Regions from separate parts of the Sporomusa termitida genome, predicted to be linked through region 2. Evidence: riboswitches for the same ligand, from Rfam matches in the RefSeq annotation. Region 2 holds a riboswitch; each other region holds the start of a gene.
What was found. Region 2 has a riboswitch for cobalamin ahead of SPTER_RS13600 (TonB-dependent receptor domain-containing protein). Riboswitches for the same ligand answer to the same signal wherever they lie in the genome.
Positions count from the first base shown of each region.

Region 1: linked by a shared signal. The riboswitch ahead of SPTER_RS10145 (MATE family efflux transporter) and the one ahead of SPTER_RS13600 (TonB-dependent receptor domain-containing protein) in region 2 are both predicted to bind cobalamin.
Region 3: linked by a shared signal. The riboswitch ahead of SPTER_RS01745 (FecCD family ABC transporter permease) and the one ahead of SPTER_RS13600 (TonB-dependent receptor domain-containing protein) in region 2 are both predicted to bind cobalamin.

Region 1 is NZ_CP036259.1:2,197,547-2,205,864, forward strand. Features, by position in the region: gene SPTER_RS24710 (hypothetical protein) at 267-413, shown strand; gene SPTER_RS10135 (MATE family efflux transporter) at 446-1,786, opposite strand; gene SPTER_RS10140 (GNAT family N-acetyltransferase) at 2,076-2,585, opposite strand; gene SPTER_RS10145 (MATE family efflux transporter) at 2,652-4,001, opposite strand; cobalamin riboswitch at 4,120-4,303, opposite strand; gene SPTER_RS24715 (hypothetical protein) at 4,633-4,797, opposite strand; gene SPTER_RS10150 (hypothetical protein) at 5,169-5,528, shown strand; gene SPTER_RS10155 (ABC transporter family protein) at 5,844-7,208, opposite strand; tRNA gene SPTER_RS10160 (tRNA-Pro) at 7,661-7,737, opposite strand; gene thrB (homoserine kinase) at 7,872-8,318, opposite strand, start outside.
Region 2 is NZ_CP036259.1:2,862,226-2,870,543, reverse strand. Features, by position in the region: gene SPTER_RS13610 (helix-turn-helix domain-containing protein) at 140-406, opposite strand; gene SPTER_RS13605 (hypothetical protein) at 776-973, shown strand; cobalamin riboswitch at 1,075-1,255, shown strand; gene SPTER_RS13600 (TonB-dependent receptor domain-containing protein) at 1,708-7,002, shown strand; gene SPTER_RS13595 (hypothetical protein) at 7,138-8,318, shown strand, end outside.
Region 3 is NZ_CP036259.1:381,559-389,876, forward strand. Features, by position in the region: partial or broken gene cobN (cobaltochelatase subunit CobN) at 1-1,265, shown strand, start outside; gene SPTER_RS01735 (putative cobaltochelatase) at 1,307-3,331, shown strand; gene SPTER_RS01740 (magnesium chelatase ATPase subunit I) at 3,350-4,384, shown strand; cobalamin riboswitch at 4,487-4,667, shown strand; gene SPTER_RS01745 (FecCD family ABC transporter permease) at 5,080-6,108, shown strand; gene SPTER_RS01750 (ABC transporter ATP-binding protein) at 6,116-7,375, shown strand; gene SPTER_RS01755 (efflux RND transporter periplasmic adaptor subunit) at 7,546-8,318, shown strand, end outside.

The sequences.
Region 1 (8,318 bases), 660 kb from region 2:
GCCGCCCCCGCGCACAGGAAACGGCTCGCACCGGTGACACACTCGGCCACTCGGTTATGGCCTTTGGCCATGGATACTATATAAACTTCCTTGCTCTGCCGGCGGTGCCGGTTAGCGCAACAAGTTTGATTTCATTATACATGTTGCGTTGCTTTTATTTGTTAAGTAGGGATTAATTATTTGTTAAGGGTTTGCCGACGGCGGGTCACCTCCTTTCTACATAATCCGTATAATAAAGTAACCGGTATTGTAAGGGTGGTGATAATTTGATTATTGATTTTGATGAACAAAAATTTAGAAGTGAAGTTAAAAATATGGTTCGCCCCTTAGGATTAAACAAACGTCAGGTTGAAGAAATTATTAATCAGGCCTTAATTGCGATTCGTAAGGCAAGTAAACCAGCAAAGCTGTAAATAGTACCGGTAGTGATTAGGCTGACAGGTAGTCAGCCTTTTTTATGTAACATCAGCTTTTTAAATCTATAAAACAGAAACCCAGAGCGCAGCACATAATCAATCAGATTTACCAGCCACACGCCGGCAATGCCCCAGTCGAAAGTAAAGCAGAGTACATAAATGCCGATGACGCGAATGATCCAGATGCCGGCAATCGTGCTGTACATCGGACTTTTCGTATCACCTGCCCCCTGCAGTGCTCCCGCTATAACCAGACTTACGGCTGTAAACGGCTGGGCAAAGGCATCAATCCGCAGCCCGATGGTCACCATATCGATTACCTTTTGCTCATTCGTAAACAACGGTCCCGCCATAGCCGCAAAAGCAAAATAGAGAATGCCAACAATCCCCATAAAGACGGCGGCAACACCCATGATGACGATTCCGTAATGATAAGCGTCATTTTTACGGTTAGCACCAACCTGATTGCCGACAATTGTTGTTGCCGCCACAGCAATTCCGTAGCCTGGCAGAAAGGCAAACTGAGAGATAATTCCGCCAAAAATAAAGGACGAATAAGCATCTGTTCCCAGCCGTACAATCAAACCGGCATAAAATAACTGCCCTAACCGCATAATCAGCCTCTCTGTAACAGCAGGGCCGGATATCTGCAATAATGGCCGGGTAAACTGACCTGCCCAGCCCTGGGCTAAAGTAAAAGCTATTTTTGACTTTTGAATATAAAAATAAAGTGCCAATACGCCAGCCAGCCGCGCAATCGTTGTAGCCCAGGCGGCCCCGGCAATTCCCCAGCCCTGCCAGTCGCCGCTACCAAAGATCAACAGATATGCTAAAATGATATGCAGCAAATTTACCCACAGGCCGACCTTCATTGGGGATGTCGTATCACTGGCGCTGCGTAGTATACTGCCCAATATCGTCATCAGGGAAATCAGCACAGACGGGATGGCCACAATCTGAAAATACTTTATTCCCACCTGCAGAACCTCAGGCTCAGTTCCCATATAGCGAAGCAAAGGTTCAGCAAATACTAATGTGACAACACCAAAAAACAAACCTAATAAAATAGCAAGCCAGGTTGATTGTCTGGCGATGGCTTTGGCCTTGCCGATATCTCCGGCCCCGAGGCAGCGGGCAATCAGTGAGGAGGACCCTATTCCCATCGCCATAAATACCGCAATATAAATGGCTACGATGGCATTGGTCACGCCCACGGCGGCAACTTCCTGCAAGCCGATTTTAGCAACAAACAGGGTATCAACAAACCCAACAATATTTAATAAAAAATTTTCGATTACAGTTGGCACAGCCAATGTCAATACTACCCGGACTTTCTCTTTCCATGTTTCGCTACTGACCGAATTAGGCATTTGCAAATCTCCCGGCCTTCATAGTATCATCCCAGTCCAGACTTACTGGGTTAAACGCCTGGGTTCAGACTTTGGCTTTCAGCCATATCCCCCCACGGGGGATATTTTAATTAAAAAAATTATCCTGCCCTTCAGGATTACAGATAAGAAATACGGCTTACCGTTAGCCGCTGCTGCCCTTACCTGGCACAAGCTAACGGTAAGCGGAAAAACCATAAAAATGCCCTCTTACAGATAATAAGCAAAGCATTTTCCTGGTTAATACAGGCCTGTATTTTGCGCTTGTCGGTTATAATCGTTTTTCCATATGTACAATCTCAAAACTGCCGCCTTGATCAAGGATAATTTCAAACCCCTGTTTCTGCCAAAAGTTAAAGCCTCCGGGCAAAAAGTGATGGGTATGCAGATACAGCATTTTATACCCGTGCTGCCGGCAAAAGTCAGTCATTAGTCCGACAAGCTTTGAACCAATTCCCTGGCGTCTTAAACCGGCGTCAATGTAGCAGCGTCCCACTTCGGCGGTTGCGGGCAGATGGTAGCGGCCCTTGAGCAACTCGATTCTGTCATTGTAAGCACAAATCGCTGCCGAACCGACAACAGTTCCCGCTGGTGTAAATACCGCCCACATGTTGCAGTTTTCCGGTTCAAGGTAGGTTTTTCCCAGTCCCCAGACATCGTCAGTAATGGCCACCTGACCTTCCTGGTGGAATAAATCCCGCAGCTGCTTTAACAAAAAGTCCTGTACAGATGCTATGTCTTCAGACCGAATGGGACGGATTACTAAATTCTGCGTAGTCAAGCAAATACCTCCCTATAAGTGTTTAGCCGTTACATTCTTTTTGCAGGTCTACGGCTGCCCGCCTTGTTAGGCTTTAGCCGTCAATTGGGCAATTCTCCTGTTCAGTCCTGGCAGATAAGCCCACAGGAAAAGCGAGCGGCCCAGACTGAATACGATAAACGCCAGCCAAATGCCATGGTTGCCCAGGGTGGGAACGGCCAGCCACAGGCAGATGAAATAAGTGATCAAAGAATATACCAGTGAATTACGGACCGGCGCCGCCGCCGTTGCCCCCACAAAAACCCCGTACAGCTCCAGCCCCCAGAAAGCGGCCAGGGGAAACAGGGCTAGCCAGAAACTATATTGCAATGCGACCTGCTGGACATCAGCCAGGGTGGTAAACATTTGAATCAGAGGAATTCTAAACATTACTATCATTGCTGCCAATACAACTGCGGTAGCGCCGCCCCAGATGGCTGTCAGCTTAACGGTTTTGCCATATAGCGCCTCATTTTTCTCGCCAATTGCCTGACCTACCATAACAGTACCGGCATTGGCAAATCCGCTCAGGAAGTAGGCCATCACAAAATGCAGCTGCAATAAAACGGCATTGGCCGCCAGAATGGTGTCCCCGTACCGCAGGCCGTAAGCCGCCAGGCAATTGTAAACAGTCAGCAGACAGGCTGTTCTGATAAACAAATCCCGGTTTACTTTCATCATGTGGATCAATGCCGCCGGATCAACAATCATTTTTACTGAAAGCTTCGCCAGTGTAATAGCCCTGCTTTGTAATAAAATGGCTGCACTCAGCAGAAAAGCCGCAATCTCGGCAATCAGCGTTGCCGCCGCTACCCCCCCGGCCGCCCAGCCGAAGCCGGCGACAAACAATATTGCCAGCACCATATTCAGCACATTCATAAAAACCTGCAAAGCAAGCGAAAGTTTTACTTTCGCCATTCCCATCAGCCAGCCGACAATGACATAATTGCCCAGCGTAAACGGCGCGCTCCAGATGCGGATATGATAATAGGCGGCGGCAATCTCGCCCACTGTCTCATTCGGCGCCAGCAGGGTAAATGAGATCTGCTTTATCGGCCACTGCAGAGCAACAATCACCAGCCCGAGGCCAATAGCAATCAGCAGCGGCCTTAACAATGCCAGCGTAATCGCCTGTTTATCTCCGCTGCCGCTGGCTTGGGCACTAAACCCTGAAGTGCTGACACGTAAGAAACCCAGAACCCAGTATAATGTGTTAAAAATAAGCACCGCGATGGAAACACCACCAATGTAGGCGGCCTGCGGGAGCCTGCCCATAATTGCCGTATCGACGACCCCCAGCAGCGGTGTGGTTAGTGTGGCAATGGTCAACGGTATGGCCAGAGCCATGAAGTTTTTATGATCAGCCAGGCCAATCACAGTTGTTGTTTTTTCCTGCATTTGTGCTCCTTACTGTCGGTGTAATCAAATAAATATCCCAATGCATTGACTGCCTTGGGATAAAATAAGCACAAAAAAACTATTGCACAAATCTCCTCCCTATCGTTCGCAGGTAATAACGGTGATTGACATATAGGCAGTTCTCCTGGCTCTGGATCATCGCTCCTCCAAACCTTCCCAAAACAAAACGTTTCAGTGGCATTTCTTGGAATTGCTCTCCCATTACAGTGGCGGGACCGCGCCGGCTTTCAACCGGACTTCCCTATTAAGCCCTCTCGGGCACCTATATCGTAGTTATGGAGTTTTCAGCGCAGATAATGTATATAATTATGTAAGACACTTGTATAAAAGTATTGCATAAAAAGGCTAAATTTGTCAAGAGCCTGCTCCGCTGCCAATTAGTCATAACTATTTTCCGACAGATCAAAGAGACTTGATGACTTGGGGAAATATAGCCAGTGCTCTAATCATGTAAAAAAGACTGTATGTGGCCATACAGTCATAGAAAAATTAACTAGCTGCCTATACCTATATATAACGTAAAAACCTTGTTCTAGCAGCTACAAGCAGTTATCCTGACTTTATCATAAATTTGTCTAGAACTGCTTCAGGCCCCTGCCTTTTTGTACCTTTAACAAAGTATTAAAGCAATCAATAAGGTTAGAACAATCAGAATCACAAGCCCCAGCCATACCTGCCAGCTTTCAAAATTATGAATAGCTGCGAAACCATTTACAGCCCCCTTGGTTTTTCGGCCGACATCATCAATCGTAGTTTTAATTTTTTCTATATCCATCTTAATACCTCCATATTATGTTATTTTATTATATTCACATTGCATTAGAGCCGTTTGTAAAAAGTTAAAATTTTTTCGCGGGGAAAAAAGTCTCTGCCTGCCTTCCTAAGCAGGGAACAGCACCGGCCCAATCCCTATGAATGTGTGGGTTTGTCACAGGCTTTAGCACAGCCGCCAGCAATAGAGCCAATCAGTATATCAAGCGAGCCTATCCTTTGTCCGTGAAAGCATTTACGGTATCAGCCGCTGAACTGAATTTCAGTTACCGGCGCCAGCAAGAATAAAGCGGACATGACACTACACCTGCCTTTCTATTGCCTGCGACTCATGGTATAATGAAGTCACTGAAGGCATTACGGGAGGGACTTGGTGTGAGCGAGCAGTTAAATCAGATTCAATCCATGATGGAACAGCTCATCAAAATGGTAGGCAGTAATAACGCAGCCCTTGAGGAGCTACGCCAGGATACGAAGGCATCTGTTGAGGGATTACGCCAGGAATTGAAAGAGACGAAAGCCGAATTAAAGACCGACATAGCTGCACTTGACGCCAAGGTGGAACAATACGGACAAGTCCAGCAGCAGGACGTGTATCATCTTCTGGCGCATATCGACAAGAAAACTGACTCCATAATGGCCACCCAGACAACCCAGGGAGAATCCATTAACATCCTGGTCATGCGCCAATTGCAGATGGAAGCGGAAGTCGCCGCCAGCAAGAAAGCTAAATAGCAATTACGTGTACAGGGGCTGTCATACTAGAGTACCGGCTTCTATTCATTCATAAAGAAGATTAACCAATCGATGGTGTGCCCAAACTGCCAAAAATAAAAAAAGCTCCACATCGTGTGTGAAGCCTTAAGCTGGTTCAGCTCTCCGGTTCAATCCTCTTCCAGTTCATGTTGATGATATAAATAGTCCGTGTCCGGGGTCAGGCCTCACACTTCACACAATTGTTGCTTAATCTTCTCTGCCTGGCGTGGTGTCATCATGACAAAACCACAATTGCTATATCTTCCTAGCCTACAGCCTAGTGCCCACCTATGGCTAACTTCGATGACGTACTTCTATAATACATATTTCTTTTGCGAGTTCATTTAATTTTTCTGATATATTAACAATATGATTTTTATCTAAATTTGCATCCCACTCGTCTAACAATAGTAGTTGAAGCTTGCCGCTTCTTTTTATCTCATCTAATGACTCTATGGTTTTTTCGCCGGTGGATAAGTTTTTATTAGAACTGAATTCAAAAAACATATCAGAATGAGGCGGTAACAGGACAGCTTTTTCGCTTAACTGTTCCTTAATCAGGGCCAGAAGTGACGATTTTCCTGTACCATTATCGCCTCGTAGAGTAATTCTTCCCGGACTAAAGTCTTGAGTAATATCTTGTATGGAATTCATAGAAGCAATAGTAATAATCGTATTGTCTTTTTCAGCCTTAATCCGATTCCAGGAAATAGTGCCACCATTTATAGGTTCGGTAATAATCAAGGCTGATTTTAATCCCTCAAGCCGCGTTTTTAAACTATTCCAACGCGATGCATAAGCTACAATTGCAGTCACATGAAAAATGGTTATAACTTGCCGGGGAAATGTAGCAATAAGCATACTTAGGAATACTTCATTTCCTATATTTTGATATATTAACCACACCCAAGTACCAATTATCGGCAATAAGACAAGAAACATGGAAATTACGGTTGTCAGTTCACTAAAAAGTACAGATTTCAAAGCTGACGTATTCGCTTTGTTATGTTTATCGATAAAATAATTTTTCCATAAATGTATATTTAATTGATTGCCAATTAAAATGGAGTCCCAGGCTGGTAACAATGATTGCATCATAGCTGTTCGGTCTGCTTGGGCCTGTTTGGCGGAAGCAGTTACCAGCGGTTTTAGACTTTTAACAGCAATAGTAATTAACGGAATCGTTATGGCATAAGCAAGCATCAACTTTTTATCAATAATAAAACCAAGAATACCTATGTTAAAAACAATATTAAAAAGAGTAGTGAGTACACTGATAATAAACCCCACGAATTCATTGATTACCAACCATGCCTCATTATTTAAATAAGGCTGTCGTTCTTGTTTGAATTCGATATTAGTTCTTAATTGGGCTCTGCCCCTAAAAGAAACTGTAAACATATCAACATACTTTCTAAAAGAACTAAAAATAGCTTTGCTCTGAAAGTAAGCCGTTCCGGGACCTGGAATATATATTAAAGATAACGATAGTATAAATAGCACCAACCATAATGAAAAATCTTGTTTTAATACGACTGCTTGACTCAATTTAACTATCCATAAGGTTGAAGATGCGAGTATTGCTTGTAGGATAAGAATGCATAGTATCATTAAACAAAAACTTTTATTAACAAAAATAAACATATTAAATTTTTTCATTTTAGGCATGTACTCCTAACCAAAATAAAAAAGTTCTTTACTGCCAGCGAGCAGCATAATCTATGGGATTGAGTTTTCAAGTTGGCAAAGCTGATTATTTTGCGATAATCTTTTGATTAGTTTATAACTTTGATAATATAATGGCGGTTTTTGCTGTACCAAGTTATTGGTTTATATTGAATATTCTTATATAATTTTCCTTCCTGAAATTATAAAATATTACTGTTATTGTCTAATTATTTAAATTTAATAATAGAAAATATAATATTAAAGTATACTCCTATCTTGACGTCAAGTTTATCCTAGCTTTGCGTCAAAATAGGGTCATTTTTAATCTTCCTGCTACATTTTTGCTACACTGGCTTGAAAAATGGCTCGAAAAAGCCAAAAAATAAAAAGGCCTGCAATTCTGCAGACCCTTGATTTATCTGGGGTTATCGATATTTTTTATCTGGTCGGAGCGACACGACTTGAACGTGCGGCCTCTACCACCCCAAGGTAGCGCTCTACCAAGCTGAGCTACGCCCCGACATTTGTCTGCCAGGATTTACATGTTATGCTGCCTGACTGACAAAGTCTATTTTACTCAATTTGGAGGCAGTTGTCAACATGTTTAATTAAATATTTTATGGAAACTACGGACAGGGTTATATTGTAAAATCATTAAATAATGACTGCACCTTGTTCATCAATGGCTAGAACCTGGTATCTTGCCGGTACCTTATGGATATTAAATGCTTTGACCATTGCCTTGCCTACCTCGTCGGAATCATCGGCCGTAAAAGCCAGTAAACACGGTCCGGCACCACTCAGCGCTGCTCCTAGTGCCCCCGTTTGGCGGGCAGCGGCCAGTACCTGGGCCATACCGGGAATAAGTTGTTCGCGGTACGGCTGATGCAGCCGGTCCTCCAGGGCGTGGCTCAGCAGTTTCAGCTCGCCGGTACACAGGGCGCCGATTAAGAGCGCCGTGCGGCTGACATTAAATACTGCATCGGCAAATGGCACCGAATCAGGCAGTACCTTGCGGGCCGCCTTGGTAGAGAGATTAAATTCCGGGATTACAGCCACCATCGAAAATGCCTTAGCGGGCTGCAGGCGCAGATATTTAGC
Region 2 (8,318 bases):
GCGACGGACCGGGGAGGGGATTGCGATGCAATTTTTTATTGATAACAAGAAGCCTCTCTGGATGCTATGATCACAGGGAGGCTTCTTTTGTTTTGCAAATGTTGGACAAAGCTGGAATAGCTGAAAGTTGCTAAATCACTTAATTATCTGTCCTATGTTTATCAAAGTTCTCTTCATTAATCGGTAAAAAGAAAATGACCGGGTCAAGTTGCAATCCTGCCGCTATCGCAAATAAAATATCCAATGAATAAGTAACATCTGAATTTGATGCTTCGATCTTGGATATATAGCTTTTGCTATAGTTAATCTTTTCGCCTAATGCATCTTGCGACAGCCCGCGCTTTGTACGATAAAAAGCAATTCGCCGGCCGATTTCCCGGTATTTATCTAAAAAGTTATCCTGCACACAAGTTCACCTCATATTTATTATAGATGTAGCAGGATTGAAGAAAGTTTCAAAAATATTGTTATATATTGCAAATATAATGAAACAAAGCTATACTATATAGTGATTGGTAAATGGTGCGGCGTGAATTGATAGAAAAATAAGATTTTTGTTCAGCACTATTTATGAACATATGCGCCTGCACCAACCAAGTAAAATGGAAGTTGCTTGGTGAAAGGAGAGTGAAGGGGAATCAGACTAATGCAATGATACTTAGGGATTAAACCGAGACAAATCGTTACCGAAAAGGAGGGAAAGAAGACTCAAGCCTGCGGTGCAGCAGGTGGAAAAAAGAATAACCAATGTCCGGCAGTATTGGGGTAGATTAGATTGACAAAACAGGAACAGATTAATCAATTAACTCAGAAGCTTTTGGATTGCGGCTATCATGCCGAGCAGATCAAACACATTGTGCGCGAAGCTTTGGAGGACGATACAGGCGATGCACAAGAAGATGTCATTATCGCAGTGCTGGAAACGTATCTGTCGTTTGGCATCAAATGTAAGAGGCAAGGACCCCGCGAGTAATAAGCAATATAGCCTATTGAGCCGGACACGCGGAAATTTCGTTGATGGACAAAGAGTAATATTGGCCTGAAAGAACATATACGATTAACAGAAAGAAACAATACAATAACGTTGGGATAGGTGCCCTTCGGGGCTTAATAGGGAAGTTTGGTGCAAAGCCAACACGGTCCCGCCACTGTAACGGGGAGCAATCTCGCACAATGCCACTGGAGTGAAAGCTTTGGGAAGGCGTGGGGCGCTATGAACCGGAGTCAGGAGAACTGCCTTATCCAGCAATCGCCATTTTACCTGCGAGTGACAGGGAGGAGATTACGAAAAACCAAGACCGGATTCCGGCTGGTTAGCGTAAGCACTCCCAACAAGGGAGTTTTTTTATTCGGTATTATTCGTTGGCTTTTCGGCCCATATTTTAAGGATTTATCAGCGTACAAGCTCTGTCCGCGAATACAACATATTGATTGGCATGTTGCCGAAGGGGGGCCTAACAGCGGTTCTGGATGCCGCCACCGTAGTTTACGGCGGTACGGATATCATGGCCGACGTCATAACCAAAGTAAAACAATAGCTAACAAATAGATAAAGTAAGAAACATCCTTATCTTATGGACAGGCAGCTTGCTGGCGGGGTAACATCCGGTATCCAGGGATGGTTAGGGATGGAAAGAAAAGGAATGATAAAAAATTTTAAATCATATCTATAAAGTCGTTTGGAACCGGACCCGCTCCTGTTGGCAGGTGGTATCCGAACTGGCGAAAAATAACGGCCGGGCGAAATCAGTTCGCGATCGCTGTGGCGCGAAAAGCCGGGTGGCTTGTGTCGCCTGTACACTGGCGCTGGGGGTAATGGCCTTGCCGGCGGTCGCTTGGGCGAACAACACTACGGCTGATTACCAATATATAGATCCGGGAACCGGGAGCAGGGATGCTTTTCTGAGTGGCGGTTATCAGCCGGCGAATGAGGCTACTAGCTATTATCCGCTACAGATTAACAGTTCGCAATTGAATTATACCTATAATGGCACCAATTATAATCTTTTTGGACTGACAGGGGCAAGAAATTTGTTCAGGGCCATAACTCCCCTGGCGGATGCCGGCAACAATCCGCAAAATATGCAGTATAATGCCTTGGCGGTCAAAATAAACGGAAAGTTGTATTGTTGGTCGGTCGTCACGGGGGTAAGCGGATCCAACTGGCTTACAAAAGGTTTCGTAGGTACTGGCGTTACCAATGTAATTAATGCTAATGAGAAGAACCTGTTAGATATTGCTACCCAGCAGCGTTTGGCGGATATTATGGCTCTTCCTGACGGCAGTGACAAAGAACAGCAACTGGCGGATTTTGTAAAGGAATATGCGCCGCAATATGAATACTACCTAGTTAAGCTTACGGACGCCGAATTAGCCAAAATGCAGGGGATGACTATGCCAGATGTGAATACGATTATTGCTACGCTACCTGACTACGAGGTAGTGGGAGAGAGTGCATTAAAACTGGAAGACACCTCCAGCTTGTTTCAATTTACGCAAACTGTTGCCAACCTAACGCCGGGACAGAAAACTTACGCCTATAATGAAGTAAAAGTCGGCGAGTCCAGCGACAATAGCTGGCGGCCGCTGGACCGGGTGCTCTATGGGGCAAGCGGCTCGGTTCTGGATACGGATTATGCTATTAATAAGAACTGGGTTATGGACAGTGACGGCAATCTTATTCCTAACAGCAGCGGCGGCACGATAGACTGGCAAAATGGTCAAAGCTTAGATCCTCTGCCAGCCGATGTAAGAACGGCGATTACGGTAAAAGATGTAAGCACCGTTAGCAATTCTGTTATCGACTTAACTTATGCGAATACCTCAGGCGAGGATCCATTGATCAATCATGTTATTAATTATAATGATTCTGGTGCAATCAGCAACGGTGAGATCGGCCTTATTCAGGGCTATTTTCTGTATGACAATGTAATCGGCAAAATAGTTGATTTCAGCGAATACACCAATGAACCCAATAGATACTCTCTACACAAGATTGCCCGCAGTCTGTTTATTGAAAATGCGACGTTAGCGGCAGGCACCACCTTTCGTTTAGGCAATTACAGCATGGATGCCGCGCTGCAGCATGCGCCGGCTAGCGGGACTGGCAAAATTAGTGATAGAGGGTTTGTGACCCCGAACGATTTCAACTCGGCGATGTATTTTAGCACCGGCAATACCGACAGCGTTTATATTACAACGGCTACGCAGGCCGACGCGCAATATGGCAAAACCAATCTAAACCTGCAGTTGGGCTGGGTGCCGGGCTTAGGATATCTGCCGGCGGGAGAAGCCGTGCTAAGAAGCAACGATAGTGGGCAGGTTAATTTGCCGGTATTAGTAGGCATCTTAAACGGCGCCGAAAACTTTACCGTGACGGCGCAAACATCTGTTGCCGACGGCGTCCTCAGCACCTATGAGATTACGCCGGTGATTGAGCAGACCGATAACTATTTCACCGATCCTGAGGATGCGGCTGCGAAAAAAGGAACCGCCTGGTGGCTGAAGAGCTATAGCTTTGTTGATACCGGCGAAATGTCGACGACCGGTAAAGCCGTCAGCGACAATTCGATTATCAATAATAACCTATGGCGCAGCAGTTACCTGAATATGTTCCGCCGTACCGCTGATTTGCATGGCCGCTATGGCGGCAGCACCGACCTGTACAGTGCGGCAGGGGCTGACGGCGACGGCCGGGAAAACGTCTGGGCCCAGGCTTATCACGGCAAAGTCGACGGCAAGAGCCGTTATGGCGGCAGCTTTGACCAAAGCTATAACGGGGTTCAAGTCGGTTACGACAAGCTTTTAAATAAAGCCTTCTACAACGGCAGAGTTTATACCGGTTTTTATCTCAATAAAATTGACGGCAAGTCGACTACGCAAAGCGGCAGCGGGGAGCAAGACAGCCTCGGCGGCGGATTGTACGGCACCTGGGTTGGCGATAAAGGGCATTATCTTGATGCAGGCGTAACCGCAAGCAAACTGAAAAATGAATTCAGCATGGTTGCCAATCTGGGCGACGGTACGGGTAACAGCGGCATAGTTGACGGTACGTCCCGCACCTGGGGCTACGGAATGGGCCTGCAATACGGTAAGCTCAATGCTTTGGCGGACAACTGGTGGTGGGAACCGGCCGCCTCCTTCTTCCTGGGGCATGTTGACGCAACCACGTATCAACTCAGCAATCATTTGCGGATTAATCAAAGAGGGTATGACAATGCCACCGGCAGGCTGCATCTGCGCTTGGGCAAAGAAATCAACGACAAAGGCACCATCTATGCCGGCGTCAATCTGGCCCATGAATTTGCCGGCGAACAGGATATTCATGCCGTGTATGGCTATCAAAACCGATCTATCGCCGCTGCCGGCGGCAAGGATACCTGGTGGGAATTTAATGTCGGCGGCACGATGAAGATTTCACCGGACGGCAATTTAAATCTTGATTTTGTAAAAACGACCGGCAGCGATATCGGCAGTGACTGGCGCATTGACGGCAAGCTGGACTTTGCCTGGGGCGGCTTTGGCGGCGGCAAAGGCGTGACCGGCAGCGGGGCCGCCGCTGACAGCGGCAGTGCGGCCGCAGTGCCTGGCGCTGACAAGGCCCAGACAACGACCGTAGTGATGGGACAGGCGCCGCCGGTTGAGCCGCGACTGCCGGAGCGGCAGGTGACGGCGCCAACAGAAGTACCGCCAAGTGTAGCAGAACCCAATCGTCCTGAAACAGCAGGTAATGCTGAAAATCAAGACAATACGACTGTAAGCTATTCGGCCAGTGAGGCTGCACCGGCAGTGACAGCAGACACAACTGTGGTCACGCTGCCAACCGGCGCCGCCAGTGAATTTGCCTTTGCCCCCGTCACCGTCGAGGCGGCCCGGCCTGACTGGGAAAAGAAGTTGAGCCCCGGCCAGGTATCGGTTATTTATCCCAATACCTATAAGGGGGAACAAAAGGACCTGCCGGCGATGCTGGAAGCGGTGCCGGGGCTCTATGTGCAGCGCATCACCGGCGCCGGTCACTATACGGTTGCCCGGGTGCGCGGCGCAACCGGCGCGCAGGTTAAGGTCTTTGTCGACGGGGTGTTAATGAACCTCAACAGCGAAAGCGCGGTTAATCTCTCAGCCATACCGGTGGATAATGTCGAGCGTATCGAAGTCTACCGCGGTTATGTGCCGGCCCGGTTCGGCGGCGCTCCGCTGGGCGGCGTGATCAACATTGTCACCAAAAAACCGGATCAATTGGGCGGCATGGTGTCGCAAGGCGTGAAATCCTACGGCGGCTATACCGGTAATTACCAGTTTACGGCGCCGGTCGGCAGCGGCAGCTTGCTGGCAACCTTCCAGCGCGATATCTGGGGCGGCGATTTTGATTTTTATGCTCATAATACGTATCCCCACGATAGCCCCCGCTATTGGGAGGGAGATGTTAAGCGGGCAAGCAACGGCTACCAAAACAGCAACGGCATGGTGAAATGGCAGGACGAGCAGTGGCTGGCCAAGGTGTCCTGGAAAAAACTCCATGAGGAACTGCCGGCCAGTGTCGGTAATAATCTTTATCCTAATGAGGGCTATAACCCGGGCGTACCAAGCACCTTGATTAATCTCAATAAAGAAAACTATGAAAAGGGCTTTTGGGACCGGGCGCAGGATATTGACCAGAAGGAATTCCTGCTGGGCCGCCGGGCTACGGCGGGCAACCTGGATTGGGGCTGGCAGGTCAGCTATCTGGACAACAAAAAGGATTATTTTAACACCGGCTATTATAAACGTCTCGCCGCTTTGCTGGCGGCAGGGGTTTCCAACGCCCCCATACCCGGCGCTGTCGTCGGTATGGAAGACCCGCAATATCCGGGGACACTGTGGGCCCATTACCATTCGAAAAAATGGGGCTTTAACCTGAATACGGCCTACAAAATGGGCGACAGTCACTTATTGGAATTCAGCGGCGACGTCAGTCGTGAAACCATGAAGGCCAATGTCAGCGAACAGGATACCCTGAATTTGAATCTTGGTTTAGGCAATCGAAAATATATCGATCAATATAAAATCCTGGAGTACCATTTCAGTCTGCAGGATACCATTACCCTGAATGAGGCCGGTGATTTCAAGCTGACGCCGGTCGTGCGAGCCGAAAAGGTGGACATGGAGACGATGAATGAAGCCGATAAAAAATGGCAATGGTCGGCCGGCACCGCCTTGCAAAAACAGCTCAACGACCATTGGAGCGTTAAGACCAGTTGGGGCACCTATAACCGCCATCCGAATTTCTATGAATTGTTTGGCGACGGCGCGACCATTATTCCTAATCCCGGCGCCAACAAACTATTCGACGCCGGTTCGCGCGGCACTTGGGAAAGCGGCAGCCAGTTTGACTTCAGCGTTAACTGGCAAGGCGAGCTGGCCCAAGCCGATACCGATACCGTCCTGACCTGGTTCCAGCGCCGGGCCAAAAATCAATTCGCGCTGTGGATGCCGATGGTGCCCAATGCGCCCAGCACCTATTTCCCGATGGACGAAGCCAAGGTCCATGGCCTCGAACTGACCCACAATATGAAATGGCAGCGCTTGAACCTAACCTTGGCCGGAACCTGGCAAAAACCGGAATATGCAGGGGCCAAGTCCTTGAGGGATGTCGAGAGCAACAGTGCCAAGACCTCGATTTCGTATACGCCGGAATGGGTCGTAAACGCGCGTCTGGATTACCGGTGGCCGGGTGATAAATTGAACACCTTTATTGAATATAATTACATGGCCGAGCAGTTTATCGGCCAGACCACTAACGGCGAAGATCCGGAGGATCGAGACAATTGGTGGATGGATGGTCTCAGCACCTTTAATATCGGCGCTAAATATAAATTCGACAACAATTGGAAACTGGCGGCTGGTATCAACGACATTTTTGATAAAGGACCGGAGGTTACCAAAACTTACGGCAAAGCAATCTATACGAATAATTATCCCTTAGCCGGCCGCATATATTACGCGACACTGGAATATAGTTTCTAATGGGGTTTGTTGGTGCTTGTTTCATAGCAGGCACAGCAATAATAGATACGGTCAGTAACCGGTTCGGCAGCAGCGCTGCCGATGCCAGGTTGCTCCTGTGTCAAAAAAATATAAAACGGAAAGGTGGTTTGTCAAATGTCAGAACCAAGAGCCTTGTTACAAGAATCGGTATTGGCGGCAGGTGTAATGAAGGATTATACTACACCGGGAGACCCTTACGGTTGCATCAGTCAGGTCGATAGTGCCGGAACCGTACATGCGGGAGTGGTAAAAACGTTACCGGGAGGCAACTACTTTGAGGGGCATGATGCGCGCGTTCTCAATTTTGTGAAGGGTTCAGAATACAAAGCGTTGGTAGTAGATTATACGTATAGCCCTACCAGTTCTTTATACGGTATTTTTGATCCGGCTGCTAATGGTATATGGGGAACGCCTGTAGTTAGGACAGATACCAATTGGGATATCAATAACCCCTATAGTATTGTCACGAACGGTAACGATATGTTCCTCATGGGCTATGACAGCCAAGACATTATTAAGGTTGATCTGACAACGTTCAATGCGGCCAGCGGCAATCCGTTTTTCACGTATACACCACTAGCGGGTAAAGAAGGCCATGGCGTGGATATGGATGCTGTTGAAATTGATGGAACACTTTATTTAGCCGCATTGTTTATCAATGCTGAAGGTTATTCTAATTATGGGAATTCACAGCTTGTGCTTGTCGAAGCAGCTACCGGTGATTTGGCTGCAACTATTGATCTTAATGCCAACGCCAATTCAATAGCTATTGCTGCGGACAACTTTGCCTATGTGACCAGCTTCGGGGGAGTACAACAGCCTGGCGGCAATGCTACTTCCCGATTGCAGGTGGTAGATCTTAATGCTAGTCCACCAGCTGTAACACAAACTATTGGCATAGTTACTCCTGTTACTGCCGGTGATTATGTCGATGTTGCGCTGGTTGATGCCAATGCCTATGTATTGACAGCCAATTTTGATGGTAGCTATTCAAACTATACCTATAGATTAGTAAGAACGACTCAAGCAAGTCTAAAAGCAGGTAATTTTGGAACATCAAGCACCTATTCAGCGACAGTTCCGTCCGGCGCTACTTGGCTGTTGGCTTACGACGGAATCGTACTGTGGTTTGTGCGGGCAACAGAAATTTATACGATTGATACTTCCGTTGCTTTGTCAAGCAGTGCGTTGACTCTTCGTGCAAATGCAGGACTCTATAATGCTACTACTAATCCCCAAGGTTTAGGTATTGACGATCCGCATGAGGTTTATGGACAGCTGAATACCGCCGCCGT
Region 3 (8,318 bases), 2.5 Mb from region 2:
GGAATTTTTATAGTGCTGACCCGGAATGCATTCCAACCCGGGCTGCCTGGAAAGTCGGGCAAAAACTGGCCGGGGCCCTGCTGAACCGCCACCATGAGGATACCGGGCGGCTGCCGGAAAATTGCGCCATGGTGTTATGGGCCTCAGACTGCATGTGGACAGACGGTGAGCAGGTTGCCCAGATTCTGACCCTGCTGGGGGCTGAACCAAAATGGGAGGAGGGCGGCAAGGTCAAGGGTTTTCGCATTGTACCGCTCACAGAACTTGACCGTCCCCGTATTGATGTTACCCTCAGGATTAGCGGTGTGATCAGGGATTGTTTCCCGGGGATTGTGGATTTGGTGGATGAAGCCGTCCGGCAGGTGGCCGCCCTCGATGAACCCTGTGAACAAAACTATGTGCGTAAACACACCCTGGAACAACTGACTGATGATTCACCTGAGGCCTGGGAGCAGGCGACAGCCCGGATTTTTGGCTGTAAACCCAGTACCTACGGTGTGGGTGTGGACCTGGCGGTGCTGGCCTCCGCCTGGAACAGCGATCAGGATCTGGCCGATATTTTTCTTACCTGGAGCAGCTATGCTTACGGCCGGCAACGGGGCGGGCAGGCCGCGGCGGCACAATTCAAACGCCAGCTGGCCACCGTCGATCTGGCGTACAATAAGGCGGCTACCGATGAATATGATTTGTTTGGCTGCGCCTGCCATTTTGGTTTTCTCGGTGGCTTGACCACCGCTGCCCGGCTGGCAAAAGGCAGTGAGGTCAAAACCTATTATGGCGATACCCGGGACCCGGGGCGGCCGGCTGTCGTCAGTCTGGCAGAAGAAATCGAGGGTATCATTCGCATCAAAACCCTTAATCCGGCCTGGATTGAAGGGATGAAACGCCATGGCTACAAAGGGGCCGGCGACATGGCCAAGCGCATTACCAATGTGTATGGCTGGGATGCCACAACCGGCGCAGTGGCCGACTGGGTATTTGACGAGCTGGCTAAAACCTATGTGCTGGATGAAACGATGCGTAAATGGTTTGAGGAGACTAATCCCTGGGCAATGGAAGAGATTAACCGGCGCCTGTTGGAGGCGGCACAGCGCGGCCTGTGGCAGACTGACCCCGAGTTGTTGCAGAGCCTGAAAGAAACCCAGGTGGAGATTGAAGGCTGGATGGAAGAGCTGATGGGCGATGTCCAGGGAGAATTCCAGGGTGGCGCCGTTGATATTTTTACGGCCGATGATGTCCCGGCCTGGAAAGCAAAATTGGTGTAAGTCAGGGTTAGTTATAACCAGTTGGGAATTGAGGCGATATTATGCAGGCAGTAACAAAACAGCGGCGTACTATCTATCCGTTCGCGGCTTTAGTCGGCCAGGAGAATCTGCAACTGGGGCTAGTGCTGCATGCCGTAAATCCGCAGCTTGGCGGTATACTCATCCGGGGCGAGAAAGGCACGGCCAAATCCACGGCGGTGCGCGGACTGGCGGAAGTATTGCCTGTTATGGAAACTGTACAGGGCTGTCCATACCATTGTAATCCAAGGGATGCCGGGAAGGCCTGTGAGCACTGCCGGACCACAAACAGCAACCGGAAAACTACGGTTATGCCGGTCCCTGTGGTCGAATTGCCGATCTCGGCTACCGAAGACCGGGTCGTGGGCAGCCTGGACTTTGAGCAGGCGATTAAAACCGGCAGGCGGGTGTTCACCCCCGGCTTAATGGGCGAAGCCAACCGGGGGATCATTTATATTGATGAAATCAATTTGCTGGACGATCATATTGTGGATGTGCTGCTGGATGCCGCCGGGAACGGTATCAATGTCGTTGAGCGGGAAGGCATTGGGGTAACGCATCCGGCAGCGTTCATTCTTGTCGGCACTATGAACCCCGAAGAAGGTGATATCAGGCCCCAGCTGCTGGACCGCTTTGCCCTCTGTGTGGACATCACCGGGGTGACAGATTTGCACGACCGGGTGAAAATCCTCAAACGCCGGGAGGCCTTTGATCTTGACCAGGCCGCCTTTCTCAGCCAATGGCGATCCCGGCAGCAGGAACTGCGGGAGAAAATTGTCATAGCTAAAAAACTGTTGCCGCAGGTGGTAGTTACAGACGCCATCTATGCCTTTATTGGTGAACTCTGCACCCAAGCGTTTGTTGCCGGTCACCGGGCCGATGTTGTGCTTGTACGGGCGGCCATTGCCCTGGCCGCCTGGCGGGGGCATCGTCAGGTGACCCCGCGGGATGTGACAGATATTGCCCCGCTGGCACTGGCCCACCGGCGGCGTGAGCCGCCCCAGCTGCAGCAACAGGAACCAGAGCCGCCGTGTACCCAGGAGGCTGAACCACCACCACCGCCGCCAGCGCAGACCGAGCCGCCGCAGGAGCCTGGGCGTCAGCCCCAGGACCGCCCGGACACCGGATCACCGGCTCAGGAGCAGCAACCTGAGCAGCAAGCCGGACAGGACAATCAGGCTAGCAGCGCCCAACCGGCTCAAGAAGTGGTTTATGCTGTGGGCAACCCTTTTGCAGTAAAACGTGTGGCTCATGATAAAGACCGCCTGGTACGGCGCGGGTCTGGCCGCCGGTCACGCACCAGGACCGATTCCCGGGCCGGCAGGTATGTCAGAAGCACCTGCCGCCGTGACTGCAATGATCTGGCGCTTGACGCCACTATCCGGGCGGCGGCCCCCTGCCAGCGTCAGCGCCGGCAGCGCGGGCTGGCAATTGTTATTGAGTCCGGTGATATCCGGGAAAAAGAACGGGAAAAGCGTATCGGGAACTTTATTTTGTTTGTCGTCGATGCCAGCGGTTCGATGGGGGCCCGGCAAAGGATGATTGAAACCAAGGGTGCCATTCTCTCGCTGTTGCTGGATGCTTATCAAAAGCGGGACAAAGTGGCGATGATCGCCTTTAAGGGTGCGCAGGCCGAGCTGCTGCTGCCGCCTACCAATAGCGTGGAACTGGCCCAAAAGTGCCTCAGTGAGCTGCCGGTAGGCGGAAAAACGCCCCTGACTGCCGGTCTGGTCAAAGCGACTGAGGTTATCCGGCAGCAGCTTAAGCGCAGTCCGCACATGCGTCCTATCCTTATTTTACTTACTGACGGCAAGGCGACCACCGCAATGGCGGGCGGCAGCCCGCTGGCCGAAGCGCGGCTGGCAGCGGCTAATATCAGAGAAGAGCTGGATATCACCTGTCTGGTGATCGACACCGAGAAAAAAGATCTGCTGTCACTGGGCATCGCTCAGGAGTTAGCGGCAAGCATGGGTGCCAAGTGCTATACTGTTGAGCAGCTTAAAACCGACAGCCTTGCGGGTCTTGTCCGCGGGCAACTGGCTACTTAACGATACAAGGAGGATATTATGAATAACCATAAGCTGCAGCAGTATCCGTTTGCCGCCATTGTGGGACAAACCATTATGAAAAACGGCCTGATCCTGAATGTCATTAATCCCCGGCTTTCCGGCCTGCTTATCCGGGGAGAAAAGGGCACCGCTAAATCGACAGCAGTGCGGGCCCTTGGCGAACTTCTGCCGGAAATTGCAGTCGTCGCCGGCTGCCCGTATAGTTGCGATCCCGACAATGTTCAGGCCTACTGTCCGTATTGCCGGCAGCGTCAGGCTGCAGGGGAGGCTTTGCCCCGCCGGCACCGGCCGATGCGGGTGGTTAATCTGCCGGTATCGGCGACCGAAGACCGCGTTGTTGGCACCCTGGATATTGAGCAGGCCATCAAAAGTGGCGAGAAAAAATTTGAGCCGGGGGTGCTGGCTGAGGCCAATCGCGGCATTTTATATGTAGATGAGGTCAACCTGCTGGATGACCATATCGTCGATGTGCTGCTGGACGCAGCCGCCATGGGCATAAATACAGTGGAACGTGAGGGCGTGTCCTTTTCTCACCCGGCGCAATTTATTCTGGTGGGAACGATGAATCCGGAAGAGGGCGAACTGCGGCCGCAACTGCTGGACCGGTTTGGGCTCTGTGTGACAATTGCCGGTATTTATGATGCCGCTCAGCGCGTTGAAGTGATTAAACGGCGTGCCGCCTTTGAAGAGAATCCGGCAGCTTTTACCGCCGGCTGGGAAGCCGCGCAAATACGCCTCAAAGACCAGATTGCAGCTGCCCAACAATTGCTGCCGGCTGTGCGCGTTGATGACAATATCCTGTATAAGATTGCCGGCACCGCAATTGAGGTCGGTGTGGACGGCCACCGGGCCGATCTGGTAATGCTTAAGGCGGCTAAGGCCCTGGCTGCCTGGTACGGCAGTAATCAGGTCAGCGTAGAGCATGTGGCGGAAGTTAGTGAATTGGCGCTCATGCACCGTATGCGCCGCAAACCATTCCAGGAAGTCGGCACTGAGCAGCGGAAGCTGCAACAGATTATGAGTAAAATTTGATATTCTTTTATGTACGGCAGCAAGTAGACAGCAGCGAAAACTATTGACACAGTTCGAGATAAATTATATATTTATACCAATTAAAGAAAATATTTCATCGAAAATTGAATAAATAAGTCAGGTGCCAATAGGGCTTAATAGGGAAGAACGGTGCAACACCGGCGCGGTCCCGCCACTGTAATGGGAGCGAATCCAAGATATGCCACTGAAACAATTGGGTTTTGGGAAGGTTTGGAGGAGCAATGAACAAAGCCAGGAGAACTGCCTGTCTGTCAATCACCGTTTTACTCACGAGCGATGAGGAGGGGATTTAAGGAACACGTTGTTTCCGGTTGGGTTGTACGTCCGGCGATAGTGGCAGTTCTGTATTGTATGATATTAACCTCTTCGCATGCAGCGGAGAGGTTTTTTGTTCGCGCGTTTTTCTAGATAAGGTGCTGGCGAATCAGGTGCAACCAGAGTACCCGGTTCGCCAAACTTGTGTACAGGCTAGCCTGTGGCCGGGCTTATAGGAAAGCCAACAAAGACGACTAAGCTTTATTGGCTTTCCTATATAGTAAAATTGTCCGGGGTAAGCTAGAGGAGCCGGCATCTGTGCTGCCATACCCGCTTGGATTGGATCATTTGCTACCGGAAGGCTAATCACAATGGACCGTGGCGGCGAATTGTGCACCTGTAGATAAAGGAGTATGTTAATGAATAAATGGAGTAACCGAACCAAATGGAGCCTGTTAGTGGCTGTTTGTATCCTCACTGCTGTAGGCAGCCTCTGTTTTGGCCAGACTTTTTACTCGCCCGGCACGGTCTACTCGGCTATTGTGGCCGGCGGCACCGATTTTAGAAGCGGTGATTACACAAAGCAGGCTGAGGCCTATGCTGTGATCTGGCATATCAGACTGCCCCGGATTATTGCCGGCTTGCTGGTTGGCGCCGCGCTGGCCGTGGCCGGGGCCGTTATGCAGGGGATTTTTTCCAATCCCCTGGCGGAGCCGGGCATAATCGGCCTGTCCAGCGGGGCGTCCCTGGGGGCCGTTATTGCCATTGCCCTGGGAATTACGGGAGTAAGCTTATATGTGATGCCCCTGTTTGCCGTGATCGGCGCTGTTTTGGCGTTAGCCATTATTCTGCTGCTGGCCGTCCGGCAGGGCCGGATTCCGGTCATGGTTCTGCTGCTGGCCGGGGTCGCGGTCAATTCTTTTACCGGTGCCCTGACGAACGCGGTGCTGATGGTCTTGAACGAGCAGCGGCTGCGGGAATATCTGTTCTGGATCGTCGGCGGATTGGACTACCGGCGGTGGGAGCATATTACCCTGGCTATCGGTCCCATCCTGGCCGCTGTTATTATTTTATTTCTTATGGCCCGGCATTTGAATATTCTGGCCCTGGGGGAAACCGAGGCCCGCAGTGTCGGCCTCCATGTCATCCGCTACCGCTTGATTTTTCTCGGGCTAGCGGCTACGGCCACCGCCGCGGCGGTCTGTATCAGCGGCAGCATTGGTTTCGTCGGGCTGGTGATCCCCCACATGATGCGGTTTATTGTCGGACCCGACCACCGGCAGCTGCTGCCGGCGTGTACTTTGGCCGGCGGCACTTTTCTTGTCGCCTGCGATACGCTGGGGCGCAGCCTGTTCGGCGTTATCGAGATTCGCGTCGGTATCATCACCGCATTGTTGGGAGCCCCGTATTTTCTATATTTACTGCGCCGGTCGCAGCGAAAGGAGTAATGGGGCTATGAAGCGTGCTATTGTCAATGTGCAGGCCTTACGTGCCGGCTACGAGAAAAAAATTGTGTTGCAGGACATATCCTTCTCTGCCGGACAGGGAGAGCTGATTGGTATTATTGGTGCCAACGGCGCGGGTAAAAGCACCCTGCTGCGGACCATGCGGGGGCTGCTGCCCCGCCAAGGGGGCCGGGTAGAGCTGTTGGGCCGGGAAGTGGGGACTATCCCCGAGAAGGCACTGGCCAAGCAAGTTGCTTTTTTGCAGCAGGCAGTCGAGATTGGCTTCGGCTACACCAGCAAAGAGGTTGTTGCCGCCGGCCGCTATCCCTATCTCTCCTGGTGGCAGGGCGAAAGCCCGGAAGATGAAAAAATCATTCGCGAAAGTATGGAGTATACGGATGTGCTCAGCCTGGCCGATACCCCGCTGGCCAACATATCCGGCGGTCAGAAGCAGCGGGTGCTGCTGGCTAAGGTTTTGGCTCAGCAGACCCCGATCCTGTTCCTGGACGAGCCGATGACCGGCCTGGATGTTGTGTATCAGGAAGAGATATTCCGGTTTTGTCAGCGCCTTTGCCATCAGGGCAAAACCATATTGCTGGTGGTGCATGATCTAAGTGCGGCCGCCCGTTTTTGCTCGCGGCTGCTGTTGATTGGCCGGGGCGGCTTGCTGGCTGACGGTCCGCCCACCGCGGTGCTGACAAGGGAGCATTTGTCGCAGGCGTACGGACTGCCGGTGCAGGTCGTCCATAACCCGGTTACCGGCAGTGTGGAGGTGTTTGCCGGCCTGCGCCGGAACAAAAACGAACAGCTGCCGCGGGTGCACGTAATTGCCGGCGGCGGCTGCGGCTGTCCGGTAATCCGGCGGCTGGCGACCGCCGGTTTCGAGGTCAGCGTGGGGGTGGTGGCCGAAGGGGACAGCGATGCGGAAGCGGCCAGGATTTTTGCCGAAGACTACGTAATTACCAAACCATTCGCCGACAACGATGCGGACGCTGCCGTTGCAAATGGCAAGCTTGTGGCCCGGGCGGATGTGACGGTATTATGCAGTTTGCATGTTGGCAAAAATAATCTCGGTAATCTGGACGCGGCGATGAAGGCGGAAAAATTAATTATTCTTGAAGACAGCCCCATCGACGGACGCGATTATACCGGCGGCAGGGCAGCCGCGCTATACCGGCAATTGCTGGCTAAACATGGTGTGAAGGTCATGTCCACTTCTGCCTTCTATCATGAGATGTACAGCCTGCATGAGGACGAAAAAACTGTTTAATCAGCAACTGCAGCCTCTTTATCTATTTTATGCAAACAGAGTCAAGGAAGCTCCATGACAAGGAATATATTAAGTAATATAAGCAACGTTTACTGATTATGGGACCGGCATTACAATGTTCAGTTGATTTACAAAGCCTATGAGGTAAAGCTGCTGCTGGAGTGAACATTTTGGCAATACGAAAGATACTGGCGAATAAAAAACGGTGGTTATTGGCGGCAGTTGCGCTGACGGCGGTAATTCTTGCCGGCATTGGTCACTTTTTTAACTCCCAGGGCAATGTTGCCCGGAATGCTGCCCGGGGCGGCGTAGTCAGGCCGCTGGTGACGGCGGTGACTGTTGAACCCCGTGATATGCTGACAAGAGTGCTATTGAGCGGGCAGACGGCAGCGGCGGCGCAGGTGGATATAGCAGCAAAATATTCCGGCCGTATTGCTCAGGTCCGGGTGGAGCTGGGGCAGGTTGTGGCTGCCGGTCAGGTGTTAGCGGTCCAGGATATGCAGGACATCCTGCTGTCAATTGCCCAGACCGAAGCTGTGATCAGGCAGGCCCGGGCTGAGGGCACCGAGGCTAAAGCCGCTTATGACGCCGGCTATCAACAGGCTGATGCTGATTATCAGCGCAATCTGGCCAATTATCAGCGTTATGAGGAGTTGTACCGGACAGGGGCAGTTTCCCGCGAGGCGCTTGATGGCGCCAGGCAGCAAATGATTAATGCCCAGACCGCCTTTGCCGCCTTACGCGAGCAGGTTATGGACGGTGGGCAGCCGGCGGTGCTGGCCGCGAAACAGGCCGCGCTGGCCAGGGCCGAATACAGTCTTAATCTGCTGGAACAGCAACGTGCTGATCTGGTGCTGCGGGCGCCCCGGGCCGGTATTGTCGGGTACAGGCAGGTCGAGGCTGGTGAATTTGTCGCAGCAGGCCAGAAACTACTGACCATCGT